4 regions of the Pantoea folii genome follow, and region 1 is predicted to be linked to each of the others. Evidence: riboswitches for the same ligand, from Rfam matches in the RefSeq annotation. Region 1 holds a riboswitch; each other region holds the start of a gene.
The links. Region 1 has a riboswitch for thiamine pyrophosphate ahead of AC1MDE_RS02670 (LuxE/PaaK family acyltransferase). Riboswitches for the same ligand answer to the same signal wherever they lie in the genome.
Positions count from the first base shown of each region.

Region 2: linked by a shared signal. The riboswitch ahead of AC1MDE_RS17750 (FAD-dependent oxidoreductase) and the one ahead of AC1MDE_RS02670 (LuxE/PaaK family acyltransferase) in region 1 are both predicted to bind thiamine pyrophosphate.
Region 3: linked by a shared signal. The riboswitch ahead of thiC (phosphomethylpyrimidine synthase ThiC) and the one ahead of AC1MDE_RS02670 (LuxE/PaaK family acyltransferase) in region 1 are both predicted to bind thiamine pyrophosphate.
Region 4: linked by a shared signal. The riboswitch ahead of thiM (hydroxyethylthiazole kinase) and the one ahead of AC1MDE_RS02670 (LuxE/PaaK family acyltransferase) in region 1 are both predicted to bind thiamine pyrophosphate.

Region 1 is NZ_JBWXON010000001.1:541,603-546,766, reverse strand. Features, by position in the region: gene AC1MDE_RS02680 (cation-transporting P-type ATPase) at 1-525, shown strand, start outside; gene AC1MDE_RS02675 (hypothetical protein) at 996-1,355, opposite strand; TPP riboswitch at 1,904-2,032, shown strand; gene AC1MDE_RS02670 (LuxE/PaaK family acyltransferase) at 2,131-3,213, shown strand; gene AC1MDE_RS02665 (acyl-CoA reductase) at 3,210-4,661, shown strand; gene AC1MDE_RS02660 (3-oxoacyl-ACP reductase) at 4,688-5,164, shown strand, end outside.
Region 2 is NZ_JBWXON010000015.1:130,742-135,905, reverse strand. Features, by position in the region: gene AC1MDE_RS17765 (ThiF family adenylyltransferase) at 1-873, opposite strand, end outside; gene AC1MDE_RS17760 (thiazole synthase) at 883-1,641, opposite strand; gene thiS (sulfur carrier protein ThiS) at 1,645-1,842, opposite strand; gene AC1MDE_RS17750 (FAD-dependent oxidoreductase) at 1,826-2,770, opposite strand; TPP riboswitch at 2,886-3,005, opposite strand; gene AC1MDE_RS17745 (6,7-dimethyl-8-ribityllumazine synthase) at 3,183-3,620, shown strand; gene AC1MDE_RS17740 (metal ABC transporter substrate-binding protein) at 3,897-4,766, shown strand; gene AC1MDE_RS17735 (manganese/iron ABC transporter ATP-binding protein) at 4,763-5,164, shown strand, end outside.
Region 3 is NZ_JBWXON010000032.1:6,416-11,579, forward strand. Features, by position in the region: gene hemE (uroporphyrinogen decarboxylase) at 1-574, opposite strand, end outside; gene nudC (NAD(+) diphosphatase) at 614-1,387, opposite strand; gene AC1MDE_RS25115 (Rsd/AlgQ family anti-sigma factor) at 1,476-1,982, shown strand; TPP riboswitch at 2,239-2,339, shown strand; gene thiC (phosphomethylpyrimidine synthase ThiC) at 2,430-4,355, shown strand; gene thiE (thiamine phosphate synthase) at 4,352-4,999, shown strand; gene AC1MDE_RS25130 (aminotransferase-like domain-containing protein) at 5,156-5,164, opposite strand, start outside.
Region 4 is NZ_JBWXON010000021.1:6,770-11,933, reverse strand. Features, by position in the region: gene ahpF (alkyl hydroperoxide reductase subunit F) at 1-1,103, shown strand, start outside; TPP riboswitch at 1,698-1,793, shown strand; gene thiM (hydroxyethylthiazole kinase) at 1,827-2,612, shown strand; gene thiD (bifunctional hydroxymethylpyrimidine kinase/phosphomethylpyrimidine kinase) at 2,609-3,409, shown strand; gene fbaB (class I fructose-bisphosphate aldolase) at 3,617-4,669, shown strand; gene AC1MDE_RS21000 (GntR family transcriptional regulator) at 4,885-5,164, opposite strand, start outside.

The sequences.
Region 1 (5,164 bases):
GTACTGATTCTGTGGATGAACATGGCGACGTCGGCCACGCTGTCGTTTGGTCTGGCATTTGAAGAGGGTGAAAAAAACATCATGCGCCGACCGCCGCGCGATCCCAAACTGCATGTGATGGATGGGTTCGCTATCTGGCGCGTGGTGTTTGTTGGCTCAATGATTGCGATAAGTGCGTTTGTGCTGGAAGCCTGGCTGCAGCCGCGTGGCTATTCCCCTGAGTTTATCCGCACCGTGCTGTTGCAGACGCTGGTTACCGCGCAGTGGTTCTATATGCTCAACTGCCGTGTGTCGGACGGCTTCTCACTGAGCAAAGGGCTGCTGATGAACAAAGGGATCTGGATCGTCAGCGCGGTGCTGCTGGTGCTGCAACTGCTGATCATCTACGCGCCATTTATGCAGCTGCTATTCGGTACCACTGGACTGCCATTCCGTTATTGGGTGATCACCTTCATCATCGGTTTCGTGATGTTCCTGATTGTAGAAGTTGAGAAACCGCTCACCCGCCGATTCAGAACGGCTTGAGTCTGCTGCCGCCCGTCACGCTGGTGTCAGCGAGGCGGGCGGTGTTTAAGACGATACATGTTGATTTCGGGCCAAAAGATGGGATTTAAACGTTGCAGGACATTTGCTGTCATCAAGTCAGAGAGGAAAGTGTCGCACGGGCTCGACAACCTTCACCGGTTTCTTTCTCTTTGGTTTTGTCGCCCTGCACAGTGCTGGCATAGCTGCCTTAGATTTTTCTGGCTCGATAGTCTTATTCACAGTGATACAGCACGGGCAGTAATGAACATTCGCATATTGCGCTGCGGCGACGGTTAATGCCTGGCTGTGGTTATACATACTGCCAATAAACGCCCGTGAATCGATACCGGGTAACTGTTCACATCCTGCGGTATGCAACAGCAAGCCCCTGCGGGCGTGATCGCAGACGTAATATTTCGTTGCCTTATACATGGTTTTTTATCCGTTTGCTGTGTGAGTCAATGGACTCATTAAAGTTTATCGTATTCAATATCTTGTAAATTTGAACATCTCACTACGGCCTGAAACTCAGATTGCCCACGATGGCTCGCCAAAGTAAACGGAACGATAATACGTGTACCATTTTTTGCTACGCTTTCGTTGTGGAACAGAAGAGAGCCCAGGGTGATTCTATTTTTTCCAAACATCTCGGTATGGGATTTATTGAGGAGACCTTTCTCTACGGCAATAACCGCATCACGACTGTGAACGGTCACACAGGCTATTTCATCTTTTTGATTTTCTACGTTCCGCGAATATACCTCATAACCCGACGCAGACAAAATAATCCCCAGGGCACCGAGTGCTCCAACCTTAGCGGAAGTCTTCATTTTAAATTCCCTTAAGTGCTTCACAAACAGTCTCTGGTCTAACTAACGGAAAATCAAGACTATTTCTGGTTTATTTGATGAAATGAATTGATGTGTATTGCAGATGCCGCCTGGTCATTATCTGATAATGGTTGGGATAAAATCTGAATATTACGTACCACAAAAAAATCCTGTGAGATTTATTGAAGAGGGACTCGAACAAATAAAACGGGCATTAAAGCTAAAGTACATCAAATATCCTGGTTAATAACTTGTTAATGGTAGAGTTATGGCATTCTCATGACATTTTTTCCTGGATTAATGCTGAGGCCAGAAGTATCTGATGATAAAAACTCACAGCTCGCTCATTCAGCAGGGCTATTCACATTAATCAATGAATCACCGCGAAGCTGAAACGCTCGTCGTGCATCTGGTCAGATAAAAAGATCAGTGTGTTAAAACAGCAAATGGTTTAACCTTTAACGACCGTCTGCAGTAGATTTAAAGTAAGCTTAATAAAATCAGTGAGTTGATTGACGTTTTATTGAGCGGCCTTTTGATTGACTGCGACCTGTTCCAGGGGGTGCCCGGTTAGCGGGCTGAGATTCTACCCGCCAGCGTTTTCGCGTTGGCAACGTGGTGACCCTACGAACCTGATCCGGCTAATACCGGCGTAGGGAGCGGAACACAGGGCGACACTGCGTCCTGATCCCATCTTTGTGCTTGTAGCGGACAGACTCTACTCATCAGGCCCGGCCTGAGAAATTTCGCGCAATCGCAACTGGTGGACTCGCCCATGACTGAAGCTGCTTTGATCGACGCTTTGCTCACCTTTCTTCAGCGTCAGGATACAACCGACGACGACTTTAACCGCATGGCGCTTGCCGTCTTCGCGTACCAATTTGAACACAACCTCCCTTATCGCCGTTTCGCCATGCAGCGCGGTCGCACACCGTTTATGGTGAAAAACTGGCGTGCCATCCCGGCAATTCCCATTACCGCGTTTAAGGATCTGACGCTGAGCTGCCATGCCACCGATGACGTCGAAGCGGTATTTATGACCAGCGGAACCACCGGCACGGTGAAAGGTCGCAGCTATCATCCGACGCTTGACGTCTGGAAATGCTCGATGATGCAGAATTTCAGCCAGCGCTTTATGGCGGGCGAAGAGCGGATTCGCATGGGCATTTTGTTCCCTGATAATCGGGCGCTGCCCAACTCTTCGCTGGCCCATTACCTGACATTAGCGGTGGAAAAATTTGGCACCGCCGAGAGCGAAGTGCTGTTGGATGACAGCGGTATCGCGATGGATCGCCTGTTTGCTGCGTTGGAGCAGGCTGAAGCACAGGGCGAACCTTATGCGCTGCTGGGCGCGAGCTACAGCTTTGTCCATCTGCTCGACGAACTGCAGCGCCAGGGGCGACATTTTGCATTACCCGCTGGAAGCCGAATTTTGGATACCGGTGGATTTAAGGGGCAATCCCGTGAGATTGAGGCCGAGCAGTTTTACGCCGAGCTGAGTGCGGCGTTGGGCGTGCCGCGCACGCACTGCATCAACATGTACGGCATGACCGAACTGAGCAGCCAGTTTTATGACGATGGCAACGTTGCCTGTCCCTCGGTGAAATCCGGCCCGCACTGGATCCGCACCCGCGTGGTCAATCCACTCACAGGCGATGAAGTGCCCGAAGGCGAGATGGGCGTGCTGGTGCACCATGATCTGGCTCATTTCAATTCAGTGTCTGCCTTACTGACCGAGGATGCTGGCCGCGCGGTCACTGGCGGCTTCCATCTGCTAGGCCGGGTCACCGGAGCGGATGCGAAGGGCTGTTCGCTGGCGATGGAAGAGTTCCTGGCTGCTGCGCAGGGTGCAGTGTGAAAGAGGTCGCGGGTTATCTACCGGGATGTTTATCACCTGAAGGGGTGCAGTGGCGCACGCTGAGTTTTAGCCATCACGGCCAGCATCTGGATGTCGACGTGCCCGATCTGAATCCGGCACAAATTACACTTCTCAGCGCACATCTGCGCGATCACGCTCGCGCTTATCTCACAACGCTGAGCGTGGCGAAGATCGTCGCAATTATTGATGAGGCCATTGCGCGTTTGCTGGATCGAAACCATCCATTGCGCCGCAAGGCCGAAATGCTGCTGGCGATTGTCACCGGTTATGACGCCGAGATGATTCGCCTTGGGCTTACCGGATACCTTAAAACTTTTCGACAGCCGCAGCTCAAGCGCTTTTTAACCGAGGACTTTAACGATCCACAGCTGCTGGATGATTTTCAGCCGCGACCTAATGGCGGCTTCGCACGGGCATTTGGCCCGGACCTGCTCATGCATATCTGGGCAGGAAATGTGCCGGGTCTACCGCTGTGGAGTCTGATTTGTGGATTGCTGGTGAAAGCGGGCAGCGTGGGCAAACTGCCTGGTGCCGAACCGCTGATGGCGGGCTGGTTCGCGCAACTGCTGGCTGAAATCGATCCCCAACTTGGCGAATGCCTGGCGGTAGTGTGGTGGAAAGGCGGCGAAGCCGAAGCAGAAAAACACTGGTTAACACAGCCTGACGTGGTGATGGCTTACGGTGGTAATGCCGCGCTGGCTGCAATCAAACACCAACTGCCGGTCACCACGCGTTTTCTGCCGCACGGCCATAAAATCAGCGTGGGACTGGTGGCGCGTTCGGCACTGGATACAAGGCAGGGCGTCTATCTGGCGCAGCGCGCGGCCTATGACGTCATGCGCTATGACCAGGCGGGCTGTTACTCACCGCAAATGCTGTTCGTTGAACGCGGCGGGCGCATCACGCCGCAGGAATTCGCGGAGTACATCGCCCATGAACTGCGAGCGCTGGCGCGCAAATATCCGCGTCGAGTGCTGTCTTCGGCTGAAGTTAATAGCGTGGCAACCTGGCGCAGCCGTGAAGAGATTCGCGCGTTGCAGGACGATCGCATCCTGTTCGGCGAGGCAATGGACAATTGGTCGGTGGTGGTAGTAGATGGCCCCGAAGCTCTGATGCCGTCGGCACTCGGACGCACGCTTAAAGTGGTGGCCGTTGATGAGATTGAGGATGCGATTGCATTGATTTCTCAGCAGAAAATTTATCTGCAAACGGCGGCGGTGGCGGCCACACCACGCGAGCTGTTTGGTCTCGCCGCGCGGCTAGGGCAAGCCGGTATCACCCGTATTACTGCCTTTGGCAGCATGACATCGCCTGCCGCCGGATGGCATCACGATGGCCGCTTTAGCCTGCTGGATCTGGTCACCTTTACGGAAATAGAGGCATCTGCTGAAACTGCCGCTGAGCGCTTCGCGCCCTATGCGGATTGAATCCACGTTTTTACAGAAGGTAAACGATGAAATTTGCTGATCAAACGATTCTGGTGACGGGTGCGAGTCGGGGTATTGGTGCAGCTATCGCGCAGGCTTTCGCCGCTGAGGGTGCGCTGGTGGTGGTGAACTACCTGCGCAGTGAAGCTGCCGCGATGGAAGTGGTAAAGCGCTGTGAAGCACTGGGCGGTTCGGCCATCGCCATTCGAGCCGATGTCACCTCAGCAGAGCAGGTAGCGGCAATGATGGAGCAGATCGCTAACACCATGGGTCGTCTGGATGCGGTGGTGAACAATGCTTTCGCGCCTTATGTTTTCGATACCGACAATCGACAGCGATTTTGGGAAACGTCATGGCAGGGCTACCAGAGCCAGTTTGACGGTGCCGTCGGCGCGGCCTACAACGTCTGCCAGGCCGCGTTGCCGCTGATGCGCTCACGCACACGCGGCAGCATTATCAATCTTTCCAGCGATCTGGTGGCGCGTCCGTCTGTTCCTTACCAC
Region 2 (5,164 bases), on a different contig from region 1:
CACCAGCACGATGCGCCGATCCTGCGGCGGCTGCCAATCGACTATGGCGTGCGGCAGAATGCGTTCGACGATGTTCGCTACGCTGACGGGGGCTTCTTCCACACTGCGCAACTCGACAATGCAATCATCTTTCGTCAGCAGTTGCTCATCGATAAAGGGCACGCTGTTTTCTGGCTCTTCCGCGCCGTCAAAACGAAATGCGCGCATATGCCAGTTGATGAAGTCGCAGTTGATCACACTGCCGAGGGGTGAAGGTTGCAGATCCAACAGCACGCTGAGTGCCATCTGCGCCTGCATTGCACCCAAAGTCGCCACTGCCGGTCCCATCACGCCTGCGATGTTGCAGTTGGCTGCGGAGGCGGGTAAGCGTGGAAACAGTGCCCGATAGCTCGGCGCGCTGCCGCAGAAGCCACCGACGTAGCCCTGACGACCTAATACTGATGCACTGATCAAAGGAATCTGCGTTGCCATACAGGCGTCGGAGAGTTGATAGGTCACCGCGAAGTTATCAGCGGCATCAATCACCAGATCGATATCCGTGAGGAGGTGCGGCAGATCGCTGGCGCCGATAGCCCGTGGCACCACCTCTATCTGCACCTCGGGATTACGTTGCACCAGCGCCTGTTGCGCACGTGCTGCCTTGCTGTGACCGATGTCCTGCATCGTAAACAGCGTCTGGCGATGAAGATTGTGTAAGGCCACTTCATCGTCGTCACACAGGCGGATAAAACCGACGCCTGCGCCAACCAGCTGCGGCAGTAATGTAGCGCCCAACCCGCCTGACCCCACCACCAGGACGCACGCATCCGCCAGCTTTTGCTGACCTTCGACACCGATTTCCGGCAGCATCATCTGCCGTTGATAGCGATCCATGATGGCTCCTTAACTCAAACTCGCCAGACCGAAGATCGGTGTTGAAGCTGCCGCCATATCCCGTTTCTCCATCAAACCAGCACTGCGTGCGGCCTGTCCCGCTTCAATCGCCAGCCGGAAACCGTTCGCCATGCCAACCGGATCGCCGGCTTTCGCCACCGCGGTATTGAGCAGGATGCCATCGAAGCCCATCTCCATCGCCTGTGCGGCCTGTGATGGCGCACCGATGCCTGCATCAATTATCAACGGGATGTCGCTGAACCATGCCCGCATCGCGCGTAATCCTTCAATGTTGCGCAGGCCCTGCCCGGAACCGATCGGCGCGCCCCACGGCATCAGCAGTTCACAACCGGCTTCCAGCAGCTTCTCACCGACGATCAAATCTTCGGTGGTGTACGGGAAGACCTGAAAACCGTCCGCACACAGGATGCGTGCCGCTTCAACCAGCGCAAAAGGATCGGGCTGGAGCGTGTCGGCATGCCCGATCACCTCCAGTTTGATCCACGAGGTGTTGAACAGTTCGCGCGCCATCTGCGCGGTGGTCACCGCCTCTTTCACCGTGTGACAGCCTGCGGTATTGGGTAGCACGCGAATATCCAGCCCGGTCAGCAGCTCGCGAAAAGCCGCGCCCGCCGCGCCTTCACGACGCAAACTCACGGTGATGATTTCCGTGCCAGAGGCGGCAATGGCCTGTTGCAGAATCGCCGGTGATGGATAGCCCGCGGTGCCAAGCAGAAAACGTGACTGCGGATCGAAATCGTAAAACATGTTTCAACCTCCCTGCATCGGGGACAAGACTTCCAACTGACAGCCCTCTTCCAGCTGCTGGCTGCTGTACTGACTTTTAGGCACAAAGTTGCCGTTGAAAGCGCTGGCAACGCATGCGGCATCAATTTGCTGCTCGATCAGCAATTCGCTGAGCGTGCTGGCCTCAGTGCGGATCGCCCGGCCGTTAAGCTGAATATTCATAGGATTGTTCCCCGAAAAGGCGCTGCATCAGCTGTTCTGCCATCATTGGCGCCAGCAGAAAACCGTGGCGATACATGCCGTTAAGATAATAAGTGTCGTTTTGATAATGGATTTCTGGCAGGTTGGCCGGATAAGCAGGACGTAAACCGCTGCCGCTTTCGACTACGCGGGCTTCCGCCAGAGCAGGATGAATAGCGTAGGCCGCGCTGAGCAGTTCCATCATGGCGCGCGCGCTAATCGGGCTGGCATCGTCGCTTTCCACCATGGTGGCGCCGAGCATGAAATGACCATTACGGCGCGGCACCAGATAGCAGGGAAAGCGCGGATGCAAGAGGCGAATCGGACGCGAAAAGTGCACTTCATCGCTGTGCAGAATCACCATCTCGCCACGCACAGCACGCAGGCGCGGAAGGTCGGCTTTGGCATGCATGCCACGACAATCAATCACCCGGCCCGAAGGTTGTATTGCATCAAAACGCACGCCGCGCTGTAACAGCTTTTCGCGCATTTCCGTGAGCGCCAGGCGCGGGTCGAGATGTGCTTCCCCGGCAAAAAACAGCCCACGGGCAAAACGCCCGGCCAGCAACGGTTCAATGTCACCGGGATCGACCCATTGGTGCTTTTCGGTCATGCGCGCAAAACGGTTAAGTTCCTGGCTGTCGCGCGGTGGCGCCACCACCAACGTTCCCTGATGTGCCACGCTGCTGACACGCTGTTGCCACCAGCCAGCGGCGTGTTGCCCGAGAGAGATCACTTCCTGCGGGGCACTTTCAGATTCACACCAGGGTGCAAGCATGCCGCCAGCAAACCAGGAAGCAGGCTGGCGGGAGTCGTCGCCAATGACGTCGACGTCTTCGCCGCGTTCAGCCAGCAGCGTCGCCACGCAGAGACCAGCCACGCCGCAGCCTAATACCGTCCAGCGGCTCACAGCAGGTTATCCGGGATATAAAGGGAATTCACATCGGCCTCTCAGTGTTGACTGAGACCCGCAGATACAGGAGGAGGGAAAGGGCGCGAGCGATCCTCTGCGCCAGACAACACCGGAGCGGTGCTGTCAGTCTTCCTACGCCAGTATCAACTGGGTCAGGTTCAAAGGGTCGCTAAGCCGCGCATTGCGCTTTTAGCCTCTCAGTCTCTTTGGCGAGACTCCCCCGACGCGTCTATTTGTATTGCAGGCGCAGGTCGCCGTCAAGCACGGATTACCGCAGATAGCCATCACGTCATCGCATGGCATTTATCGCTACGTACACGTTCTGGATCGAAAACGTAACATATGGTATACAAAGGCATTATTGCTACTTTTCAAGCGCAAAGAAATTATAGGTGATGTTGGACTCATTATGAAAAATATTAGAATTGCCTTTATTAAAGCCGGTTGGCACAAAGAGATTGTGCACAATGCGTTGGTGGGTTTTGAGCAAGAATTAAAAGCACAGAACGTTGAAGCGGAATTAAAAGTGCTGGAAGTGCCGGGCGCATTTGAAATGCCGCTGCTGGCAAAACGCTTAGCGGAAACCGGTAAATACGACGCGATTGTAGCGGCTGCGCTGGTGGTGGATGGCGGTATCTATCGTCACGATTTCGTTGCTGCAGCCGTGGTTGATGGCCTGATGAACGTTCAGCTGACCACCAATGTGCCAGTGTTCTCTGTCTCACTGACGCCGCACAATTTCCAGCCGGTCGATGTGCTGGAAAACTTCTATACCGAACACTTTATTAAGAAAGGCAAAGAGGCCGCGCGTGCTGCGCTGGCGATTCATAATTTGTCGATCGATTAATTCCCTCTCAGGAACACTTCATTATTCGCGGTGAAGTGTTCTTGCTCTCAATAATACCTCCCTGCCCTTAAGAACAATATGTTCTACGTTATTTCGAAAATCGCATAAGCCACTTTCATTACTCTCCTCTGCTACTTCAACTTACGTAAATTTTTGTCGTAAACAGCAAAAGGTGTACAAAAACACTTCACATTCATAGCATTCACTATAATGTATAGCACATGCTATACTTCTCAGGGGATGACTATGTTGACCAGGCACGTTATATCAGTTGTGATGCTTACACTCGCGATGAGCGCTTCAGCGCTTGCCGCTGACAAACTTAAAGTGGTCACCACTTTCACGGTGATCGCAGACATGGCAAAGAACGTCGCAGGTGATGCCGCCGAAGTGACATCCATCACCAAGCCCGGTGCGGAGATCCATGAATACCAACCAACCCCCGGCGATATTCGTCGCGCGCAGGGTGCCGATTTAATCCTGGTAAACGGTTTTAATCTGGAAATGTGGTTTAGCCGCTTCTATCAGCGCCTGAAAGGCGTGCCGCAAGTCACAGTGACCGAGGGCATTGAACCCTTAGGTATTACCGAGGGACCCTACAACGGCAAACCCAACCCACATGCCTGGATGTCACCAGACAATGCGCTGATTTACGTCGATAACATCCGTAAAGCACTGCAAAAATACGATCCTGCCAATGCCGCCGTTTATCAGGCCAATGCGGATCGCTATAAAACGCAAATCCAGCAAACCCTGGCGCCGATGCGCGCGGAGATTGAAAAACTGCCGGAAAACCAGCGCTGGCTGGTGACCAGTGAGGGCGCTTTTTCCTATCTGGCACGTGATTTGGGTCTGAAAGAACTTTATCTCTGGCCGATCAATGCCGATCAGCAAGGCACACCGCAACAGGTGCGCAAAGTGATTGATGCGGTGAGAGCCAACCACATCCCGACTATCTTCAGCGAAAGCACCATCTCCGCCAAACCGGCTCAACAGGTCGCGCGTGAAGCGGGTATTCACTACGGTGGCGTGCTGTATGTTGACTCTCTCAGCAACAGTGACGGGCCGGTTCCGACCTACCTTGATCTGCTGCGCGTGACCACCGATACCGTAGCCAAAGGCATCACCGCCGGGAGCCAAAAATGACCCTAAACGTGCAGGATGTTAGCGTAACCTACCGCAACGGTCACACTGCGCTGCGTCAGGCATCTTTCTCCGTGCCAGCGGGCAGCATCGCCGCGCTGGTGGGCGTCAACGGCTCCGGGAAATCCACACTGTTTAAGGCCATTATGGGCTTCGTGCCGCTTTCGACGGGTCAGGTCACGCTGGCAGAGATGCCCGCGAAGCGTGCGCTAAAACACAATATCGTCTCCTATGTGCCGCAATCCGAAGAGGTGGACTGGAGCTTCCCGGTGCTGGTGGAAGATGTGGTGATGATGGGCCGCTACGGCTATATGAATATGCTGCGCATCCCGCGTGCGGAGGACAAACGCAGCGTGGATAAAGCGCTGGCGCGCGTCGGGATGAGTGATTACCGCCATCGT
Region 3 (5,164 bases), on a different contig from region 1:
AATGGATGACACTGTCAGCCAGCTTATCCAGCAGCTTGTGCAGGGTTTGCGGCTCGGCATACATCATCTTTTTAATTTTGGTGAACGCTTTGCTGCTGCCGCCTTCAACCATGTAGGTTGCCAACGTCCACGGGCTGCCGGAGAAGCCGATCAAAGGCACTTCGCCTTTCAGGTTATGGCGAATGGTACGCACCGCATTCATCACATAACCCAGCTCATCTTCAGGATCCGGAATCGGCAGTTTGTCTACATCTGCACGGCAGGTAATAGGATTTGAGAAGCGCGGACCTTCGCCCGTTTCGAAATAGAGCCCCAGCCCCATCGCATCAGGAATCGTCAGGATATCGCTGAAGAGGATCGCGGCATCCAGCGCATAACGACGCAGCGGCTGCAGGGTGACTTCGCACGCCAGCTCCGCATTCTTACACAGCGACATAAAATCACCGGCTTCAGCACGCGTGGCTTTGTACTCCGGCAAATAACGCCCGGCTTGTCGCATCATCCATACAGGGGTGACATCCACCGGCTGACGTAACAGGGCACGCAGATAACGATCGTTCTTCAGTTCACTCATAATGGGCTCTCTCATGCTAAGGCCGCCAGTGTAGCATTTTCACGGCGCGCTGGCGCGACACAGGGCAACGGTATCTTCAATCAACCGCCGTGCCACCGTGCCCGGTGGCGGTAACAAGGGCAAATCGTCATAGCGATACCAGCCGGCATCCAGCAACTCTTTGCCATCATGCTGCAACTCACCGCCCTCATATTCGGCCATAAACGCCATCATTAATGAATGCGGGAACGGCCAGGGCTGCGAGGTGACGTAGCGGACATTTTTAACCCGGACGTTGCTCTCTTCCATCACTTCACGCGCGACGGCCTGCTCCAGCGTCTCCCCGACCTCAACAAAGCCAGCTAATACTGTGTAAATGCTGTTGCGATGACGCGCATGGTTGGCCAGCAGAATCTCCTCCCCCCGGCGAATCGCCACGATAATGCACGGCGCGATTTGCGGGTAATAGCGTTCGCGACAGTGGTGACACAGACAGGCAAACTCGCGCTTACTGAGGTGCATTTCGTGGCCGCAGTAGCCACACCAGCGGTGTGAGCGGTAGAATTCGGCGAGTTGAACTCCACGCCCAACCATCTGAAAAAGCCCAACATCTTCGTCGATAAGCTGGCGAACAGAGCCCATATTGTCAGGTCGTGATTCACGTATCAGCCAGACATTCTCCGCCTGCCATTCGCCAATCAAAATCGCGGTTTTTCCAGTCAGGCCAAAATCGCCGGATAAGCCATGCGGCAGTTCACCTTGCGGTAACCAAAGTTTTTGTTCATGGCTGACAATCCACCAGCCAGCGTCTACGCTTGAGATCTCACGTTGCATCTTATTCGTTGTCCTTAGCGTCAAATGGCACGCTGAAATCCTGATGTTAAGTGTGGAATGGATAACTATAACTCACCCGGAGCCCCATATGCTTACCCAGTTAGATGACCTGGCCAGGCGTGTAAGTGGCGGTAATGAACTTGTTGATGCGTGGCTGCGCGCGCGCCGACAGTTGCTTGTCAGCTATTACGCATTAATTGGCATCAAGCCAAACAAAGAGGCGCTCAGTGCCCTGGATGAACAGGCGCTGGATGCGTTTTGTCACGGCCTGGTAGATTACCTCTCAACCGGTCATTTCAGTATTTATGAACGCATTATCAGTGAGATGGAAGGCGATAGCCCACTCATTGCGGCAGCCCAACTCTATCCCGCTCTGGAAGCGAATACCGATCGCATGATGCAACTGTATGACAGCCATCTGCAGCAGGCCATCAACGACGATAACTGCGTAGAATTCCAGAAGGCGTTATCCGAAGTGGGTGAAGTGCTGGAGTCACGCTTCACGCTGGAAGATAAGCTGGTGCAACTCGCCTGGGATAACCAGCTGGCGCGCCCACCGGTCGCCAATGAAAGCAGCATGGCTCGCCCCGCTTAACTTCGGCCCCATGTAAAAAACTTGTTATTCCGAAAAAGCCCTCTTATGCTGAATGGGCTTTTTTATTGAGGCCTATTCACGTTTTTATGCGTCTCTTTAAAGCAATCTAGAGTCAAATTTTGCGATATAAGCGTAGCGTGCGCAGCCAGTTCACGCTCGGACAGCGCGCAGTGGCCGGAGCGTACACGTAGTACGTGACGGACACGAGCACTGCCCAAACGTGAAATGGCAAGCAAAGTAGCTTATATCGTAAAATTCAACCTTGTCGGAGTGCCCTAAGGGGCTGAGACCGTTTATTCGGGATCCGCGGAACCTGATCAGGTTAGTACCTGCGAAGGGAACAAGAGTAGACATTCACAGAGCGATGCGTGTTGGCGCCCGGCATCGTCCCTGTTACTCCTTCCGAACTCTGGACAAGCAACTTCCCCTTAATTCAGGAAATTTGCTATGTCTGTTGCTAAAACTTCTCGTCGTGAACAACGTGCACAAGCGCAGGAATTTATCGATTCGCTGCAAGGCACCGCTTTCCCCAATTCAAAACGTATCTGGATTACCGGCAGCCGAGCGGATATCCGTGTGCCGATGCGCGAAATCCAGCTTAGCCCTACACACATCGGTGGCACAAAAGAGAATCCACAGTATGAGCACAACGAACCAGTGCCGGTATATGACACGGCAGGTGCTTATGGCGACCCCGCGGCCACCATTGATGTGCATCGGGGATTAGACCGATTGCGTGAAAACTGGATCGCTGAACGCGATGACAGCGAAGCGATCCACCAGTTGAGTTCGCAATACACTCAGCAACGCTTAGCCGATGAAGGGCTGGATCACCTGCGCTTCGAGCAGTTACCGCAGCCGCGTCGTGCCAAAGCTGGCCGCTGCGTCACACAGCTGCATTACGCACGTCAGGGCATGATTACACCCGAGATGGAATTTATTGCGGTGCGAGAAAACATGGGCCGCGAACGTATTCGTGGTGAAGTGCTACTGCAACAGCACCCGGGCCACAGTTTTGGTGCCAATCTGCCGGAAAACATCACCGCCGAATTTGTGCGCCAGGAAGTTGCCAGCGGCCGCGCTATCATACCCTCCAATATTAATCACCCCGAATCCGAGCCGATGATCATTGGCCGTAACTTTCTGGTGAAGGTGAACGCCAATATAGGCAACTCAGCGGTGAGCTCATCGATCGAAGAGGAAGTGGAGAAACTGGTGTGGTCAACACGCTGGGGGGCGGATACCGTGATGGACCTCTCCACAGGCCGCTATATCCATGAAACGCGCGAGTGGATTTTGCGAAACAGCCCGGTGCCGATTGGTACTGTGCCCATTTATCAGTCACTGGAGAAAGTGAATGGCGTGGCGGAAGACCTTAACTGGGAGATTTTCCGCGATACCCTGCTCGAGCAAGCAGAACAGGGGGTGGATTACTTCACTATTCACGCTGGTGTGCTGCTGCGCTATGTGCCGATGACGGCTAATCGTCTGACCGGTATTGTCTCGCGTGGTGGTTCGATCATGGCGAAATGGTGCCTGTCACATCATCAAGAGAGTTTCCTCTATCTGCATTTCCGCGAGATCTGTGAAATCTGCGCCGCCTATGATGTCGCGCTCTCACTCGGTGATGGCCTGCGTCCGGGATCGATTCAGGACGCCAACGATGAAGCCCAGTTTGCCGAGTTGCATACCTTAGGTGAGTTGACCAAGATCGCCTGGGAATACGATGTGCAGGTAATGATTGAAGGTCCAGGCCATGTGCCAATGCAGATGATCCGCCGCAACATGACCGAACAGTTAGAGCACTGTCACGAAGCGCCGTTTTACACGCTTGGCCCACTGACCACCGATATCGCCCCCGGGTACGATCATTTTACCTCCGGCATTGGTGCCGCGATGATTGGTTGGTTTGGCTGCGCCATGCTGTGCTACGTCACACCGAAAGAGCACCTCGGTTTGCCGAATAAAGAAGATGTTAAGCAGGGGCTGATTACCTACAAGATCGCCGCGCATGCAGCCGATCTGGCTAAGGGCCATCCCGGCGCTCAGATCCGTGATAACGCCATGTCGAAAGCACGCTTTGAATTCCGTTGGGAGGATCAGTTCAATCTGGCGCTCGATCCGCATACGGCACGCGCTTATCACGATGAGACATTGCCGCAGGAATCGGGCAAAGTGGCTCACTTCTGCTCAATGTGCGGTCCAAAATTCTGTTCGATGAAAATTACCCAGGAAGTGCGCGAATATGCTGCTCGCCAGCAGGCAGAAGCCCAGCCCATTGAAATTGGCATGGCGCAGATGTCGGATGCCTTCCGCAGCCGTGGTGGCGAGCTTTATCACGCCGCCGATGCCCTTAAAGAGGAAAAAGTATGACCGATGCCTTTCCAGCCACGGCCCCGAAACTGGGGCTGTACCCTGTTGTTGATAGCGTAGAGTGGATTGCACGCTTACTGGAGGCTGGCGTTCGCACCATCCAGTTGCGCATCAAAGATTGCCAGGATCATGAAGTAGAAGACGCAGTGCGCGAGGCAATTGCGCTGGGCAAGCAGTATCGTGCACGCCTGTTTATCAACGATTACTGGCGATTAGCGATTAAATATAACGCCTATGGCGTGCATCTTGGTCAGGAAGATTTGGACGTGGCTAATCTGGACGCTATCCGCCAGGCAGGTTTGCGTCTTGGGTTATCGACTCATGATGATGCCGAGTTGGACCGCGCGCTGGCGCTGCGTCCTTCCTACATTGCACTGGGACACATTTACCCTACGCAAACCAAAGATATGCCTTCCGAACCACAGGGTGTTATAGAACTGAAACGCCACATGGCACGGTTGCAGGATATACCGACTGTGGCGATTGGCGGTATATCCCTTGCGCGCGTACCTGAAGTTTTGGCCACTGGCGTTGGAAGCGTTGCCGTGGTGAGCGCCATTACTCAGGCGGGAGACTGGCGTCAGGCGACACAGGAGCTGCTGGCACTGGTTGAAGCTGGAACCCAGCCTGCAGAAGCGCTGTAACGTCATGCAAACTTGGTGGATTGGCTGGAAGCTCACGCGCAGCCGGCTTTTTGCGGGCTGGCGTGAATTTCCGTTCAGGATAAAGTGTGCCTGCCCGCTGTCGCTGGCAGTGGGCCAGGGCTGGTCTACCTCTCTCTCCAGCCCTGCCTTTCTACTCTAATCAGT
Region 4 (5,164 bases), on a different contig from region 1:
GTGGCATGTTCCAGAACGAAATCGCCGAACGTAACGTGATGGGCGTTCCAGCGGTATTTCTGAACGGCAAAGAGTTCGGTCAGGGCCGTCTGAGCCTGGCAGAAATCGTTGGCAAAGTGGACACCAACGCTGAGAAACGTGCAGCAGAAGAGCTGAACAAGCGTGACGCCTATGAAGTGCTGATCGTCGGCAGCGGCCCAGCGGGCGCAGCGGCAGCGATTTACTCCGCACGTAAAGGTATCCGCACTGGCCTGATGGGCGAGCGTTTTGGTGGCCAGGTGCTAGACACCGTGGACATCGAAAACTACATCTCCGTACAGAAAACCGAAGGCGCGAAGTTGGCCGGTTCACTGCGTGCCCACGTCGATGATTACGATGTTGACGTCATCGACACCCAGAGCGCCATTAAGCTGATTCCTGCGGCGAAAGAGGGCGGTCTGCACGCGATTGAAACCGCGTCTGGCGCAGTCCTGAAATCACGCAGCATCATCATTGCCACCGGCGCACGCTGGCGCAACATGGGCGTGCCGGGTGAAGAGCAGTATCGCACCAAAGGCGTGACTTACTGCCCACACTGCGATGGCCCGCTGTTCAAAGGCAAGCGCACGGCGGTGATCGGCGGCGGTAACTCCGGCGTTGAAGCGGCTATCGACCTCGCAGGTCTGGTTGAGCACGTGACGCTGCTGGAATTCGCCAGCGAAATGCGCGCCGACAAAGTGCTGCAGGACAAACTGCGCAGCCTGAAAAACGTCGATGTGATTCTGAATGCGCAGACCACCGAAGTGAAAGGCGACGGCAGCAAAGTGACCGGGTTGAGCTACATCGACCGTAACAACCAGACCAGCCACGAGATCGCGCTGAGCGGCATCTTCGTGCAGATTGGTCTGTTGCCGAACACCACCTTCCTGGAAGGCGCGGTAGAACGTAATAAGATGGGCGAGATCATCATCGACGCCAAATGCGAAACCAGCCTGAAAGGCGTGTTCGCAGCGGGTGACTGCACCACGGTGCCGTACAAGCAGATCATCATCGCCAGCGGTGAAGGCGCGAAAGCCTCACTCAGCGCGTTCGATTACCTGATCCGCACCCAACCGGCTGAATAAGTTTTATTGCGATAGCCACGCAGCCGCCCCGTAACGGATGTTACGGGGCTTTTTTTTGCCTGTTTTTCATCCCAACCAACGGCGTGCTTCCGCATCGCTCACGTCGCGGTAATAAACTTTATGCAAACGTTCGCCGCAACTTTTACATCGAGCTTCAACATGGGTGGAAAAATAGTGGCGACCGGAAGGGCAAATAGCCCCTTTGCGCGAAATTCGAATGTCGTGCCATTTATGGGCGTGCGGAATAAAGCTGAATAATTTTGAGATCATTATCGATTCCGGAATTGGATAGGCAGTGACTCTCTTCAAGTCCGGAGGGGGATTAGGCCTTGCTACGCCTGGCAGGGCGTTGATGTGCATCAATGAATACGAAGGCGCGTGTTGATTAGTCGATTTTTCAGTGATTAGAATAAATCTGGAAAATTCAGAAGAGAGTTAATTAATGATGATAATTGATCGAAACGGCTCTTTTTAATATTTAGCCTGTCGAATTATTTTAACTATTTTGATTTAGTGCCGTTTTCAGCATCCTTCAAACGACCACGATTTACAATCCTTCACGCTCGCCTTATCCTGTATGCGGCATGTTCACCATGCCATGACTCGGGGTGCCCCTGTTAAACAGGGCTGAGATACACCCGCTGACCTGATCTGGATAATGCCAGCGTAGGGAAGTCAGATGCCTGACCGCATTCGCCTTCTTGATCGCCGGTTGGGAGTTTTATGACACAGCCTGACCTTCTTACCCCCGCGCAATTCGCGCAATCTCTGCAGCTGCTGCGTCAGCAGGCACCGCTGGTGCACTGCATGACCAATGACGTGGTGCAAACCTTTACCGCCAATGTGCTGCTGGCTTTGCAAGCCTCTCCCGCGATGGTGATCGATGCCGAGGAAGCCGCGCAGTTCGTGAGTTTTGCCGATGCGCTGCTGATCAACGTCGGCACCTTAACCCGCGACCGTCGCGATGCGATGCTGGCAGCGGTACAGTCCGCTTCTAAAGTCGGTACGCCCTGGACGCTCGATCCGGTCGCGGTTGGCGCACTCTCATTCCGTACCGAATTCTGCCAGCAGTTGCTGAGCCTGCATCCCGCCGCGATTCGTGGCAACGCCTCGGAAATCCTCGCGCTGGCTAACCAGGCTGCGGGCGGACGCGGCGTGGACAGCGTGCATCAGGCCGATGCCGCACTCAGCGGGGCGCAACAGTTGGCACAGGATTACCACACGCTGGTGGCGGTCACCGGCGAAGTCGACTACGTCACTGATGGCAAACGCACACTGGCTATTCCAGGCGGGAGCCCGCTGATGACGCGCGTGGTCGGCACCGGCTGCGCGCTTTCCGCCGTGGTCGCGGCCTTCAGCAGCTTACCAGGCGACCGCTTGCAGCATGTGGCGGCGGCATGTCGCGTGATGTCGCTGGCAGGCGAGCAGGCGGCGCGTGCTGTTCAGGGGCCAGGCAGCTTTGTCGCGGCTTTCCTCGATAACCTCTGGACGCTGGAGGTTGCCATATGAAACGCATCAACGCGTTGACCATTGCAGGCACTGACCCGAGCGGCGGCGCGGGCATTCAGGCCGATCTCAAAGCCTTCTCCGCGCTGGGTGCGTATGGCACCAGTGTGATTACCGCGCTGGTGGCGCAGAACACCTGCGGCGTACAGTCGGTGTATCGCATTGAACCCGAATTCGTTGGGGCGCAATTGGATTCGGTGCTGGATGATGTGCGTATCGATGCCGCCAAAATCGGCATGCTGTCGGAAACAGCGATTGTCGAAGTGGTGGCCGAGCGGCTGAAACGCGCCAGACTGCCGTTTGTGGTGCTGGATACGGTGATGATTGCCAAGAGTGGCGATCCGCTGCTGTCGCCGGATGCGGTCGCCAGCGTGCGTGAACTGCTGCTGCCGCAGGTGTCGTTGATCACCCCCAATTTGCCGGAAGCGGCTGCGCTACTGGGCCGTGATATGGCGCAGGATGAGAAAACCATGCTGATGCAGGGCGATGCGCTGCTGGATCTCGGTTGTGAAGCGGTATTGATGAAAGGCGGACATCTCAGTGATGCCGAAAGCCCGGATTGGCTAATCACCCGCGCGGGCCGTCAGCGCTTTACCGCACCACGCGTCAATACGCGCCATACCCACGGCACCGGTTGTTCGCTGTCAGCGGCTTTAGCGGCACTGCGTCCACGCCACGATAACTGGGCGGATACAGTCACCGAAGCCAAAGCCTGGCTGCAGCAGGCCTTGCAGCACGCGGACTCGCTGGAAGTCGGCAAGGGCATTGGTCCGGTGCACCATTTCCATCAGTGGTGGTAGGGCAGCAGAACGGCGATTAAGGCGTGCCTCTGTGTTGCAGGATTCAACCTGAAGGCTGCCCATCGCAAGGTGGCAGAATTTTTTTACTGCGTATCCGTCTGAAAAATGGAGTCAGCAATTTGCCAGCCTGGCGCTTTTCGGTCCAGGCTGTTGGGGGCGAATCGGCCATTGCCGGTTCCATTCCAGCCATTTATTTCAGGAGCCAACATGACGGACATCGTACAGTTATTGGGCAAAGAAGCGGATTCACTTCTTCAACATCGCTGCATGACCATTCCAGCGGACAGCCTTTATTTACCGGGCGCGGATTTCGTTGATCGTGTGATGATCGACAACAATCGTTCTCCTGCCGTATTACGCAACATGCAAACCCTGTATAACACTGGTCGCCTGGCGGGCACCGGCTATCTGTCGATTCTGCCGGTCGATCAGGGCGTTGAGCACTCAGCGGGTGCCTCTTTTGCCGCCAACCCGGCTTACTTCGATCCGAAAAACATTGTTGAGCTGGCGATTGAAGCTGGCTGTAACTGTGTCGCCTCTACCTATGGTGTGCTGGCCTCGGTATCACGCCGCTATGCACACCGCATTCCGTTTATGGTGAAACTGAACCACAACGAAACCCTGAGCTATCCCACCCAGTACGATCAAACGCTGTATGCCAGCGTCGAGCAGGCATTCAACCTGGGGGCGATTGCGGTGGGCGCGACCATCTATTTTGGTTCTGAGCAGTCACGCCGCCAGATTGAAGAGATCTCAGCTGCCTTTGAGCGTGCGCATGAGCTGGGAATGGTGACCGTGCTGTGGGCCTATCTGCGCAATGATGGCTTCAAGAAAGACGGCGTGGATTACCATGCCAGCGCCGATTTGACCGGCCAGGCCAACCATCTGGCGGCGACCATTGGCGCAGATATCGTCAAGCAGAAAATGGCCGAGAACAACGGCGGCTACAAGGCGGTGAAATTCGGCCATACCGATGAGCGCGTCTACAGCAAGCTGACCACGGAGAACCCGATCGATCTGGTGCGTTACCAGCTGGCGAACTGCTATATGGGCCGTGCGGGATTGATCAACTCCGGTGGCGCATCAGCCGGAGACACTGACATTGCCGAATCGGTGCGTACTGCGGTGATCAACAAACGTGCGGGCGGGATGGGGCTGATACTGGGCCGTAAGGCGTTTAAGAAGTCGCTGAAAGAGGGCGTACAGCTGATTAATGCGGTGCAGGATGTTTATCTGGCGAAAGATGTCACGATTGCGTAATTGATTGCCCAAATCCCTTCCCGCAAGCGGGAGGGGAATAGGTCAGCGGAGTAATGATTGGGGATTAATCGAGAGCATGGGGACGAAATCTTATCTGCAAAGCTCTCTTTATTGAGCGGCAACACGCGCTTCACCCGCCCGCCAATCGCACTTTGCTTGGGTCTCCCCCTTTATATGGGAGAGGATCAGGTTGAGGGCATCTAATCGCAGACAATCTAAGGCGCTTCAAACCACTCGCTATTACGCTCAGCAATCGGCGTGATGGTTAAAATCATCTCCTGCAGATGACGTCGCATCGCCGCTTCTGCCGCTTCAACATCTTGCGCTTTTAACGCCTGGTAGATGTTTTCATGCTGCTGAATCAGGCTGTCCGGTGGCGACACTTCACTCAGGGTCAGGAAGCGCACGCGGTCCATGGTGGCTTTGATGTTCTCCACCGTTTCCCACGCCAGCAGGCAGTTAATCCCTTCGGCAATCAGGCGGTGAAACTCATCG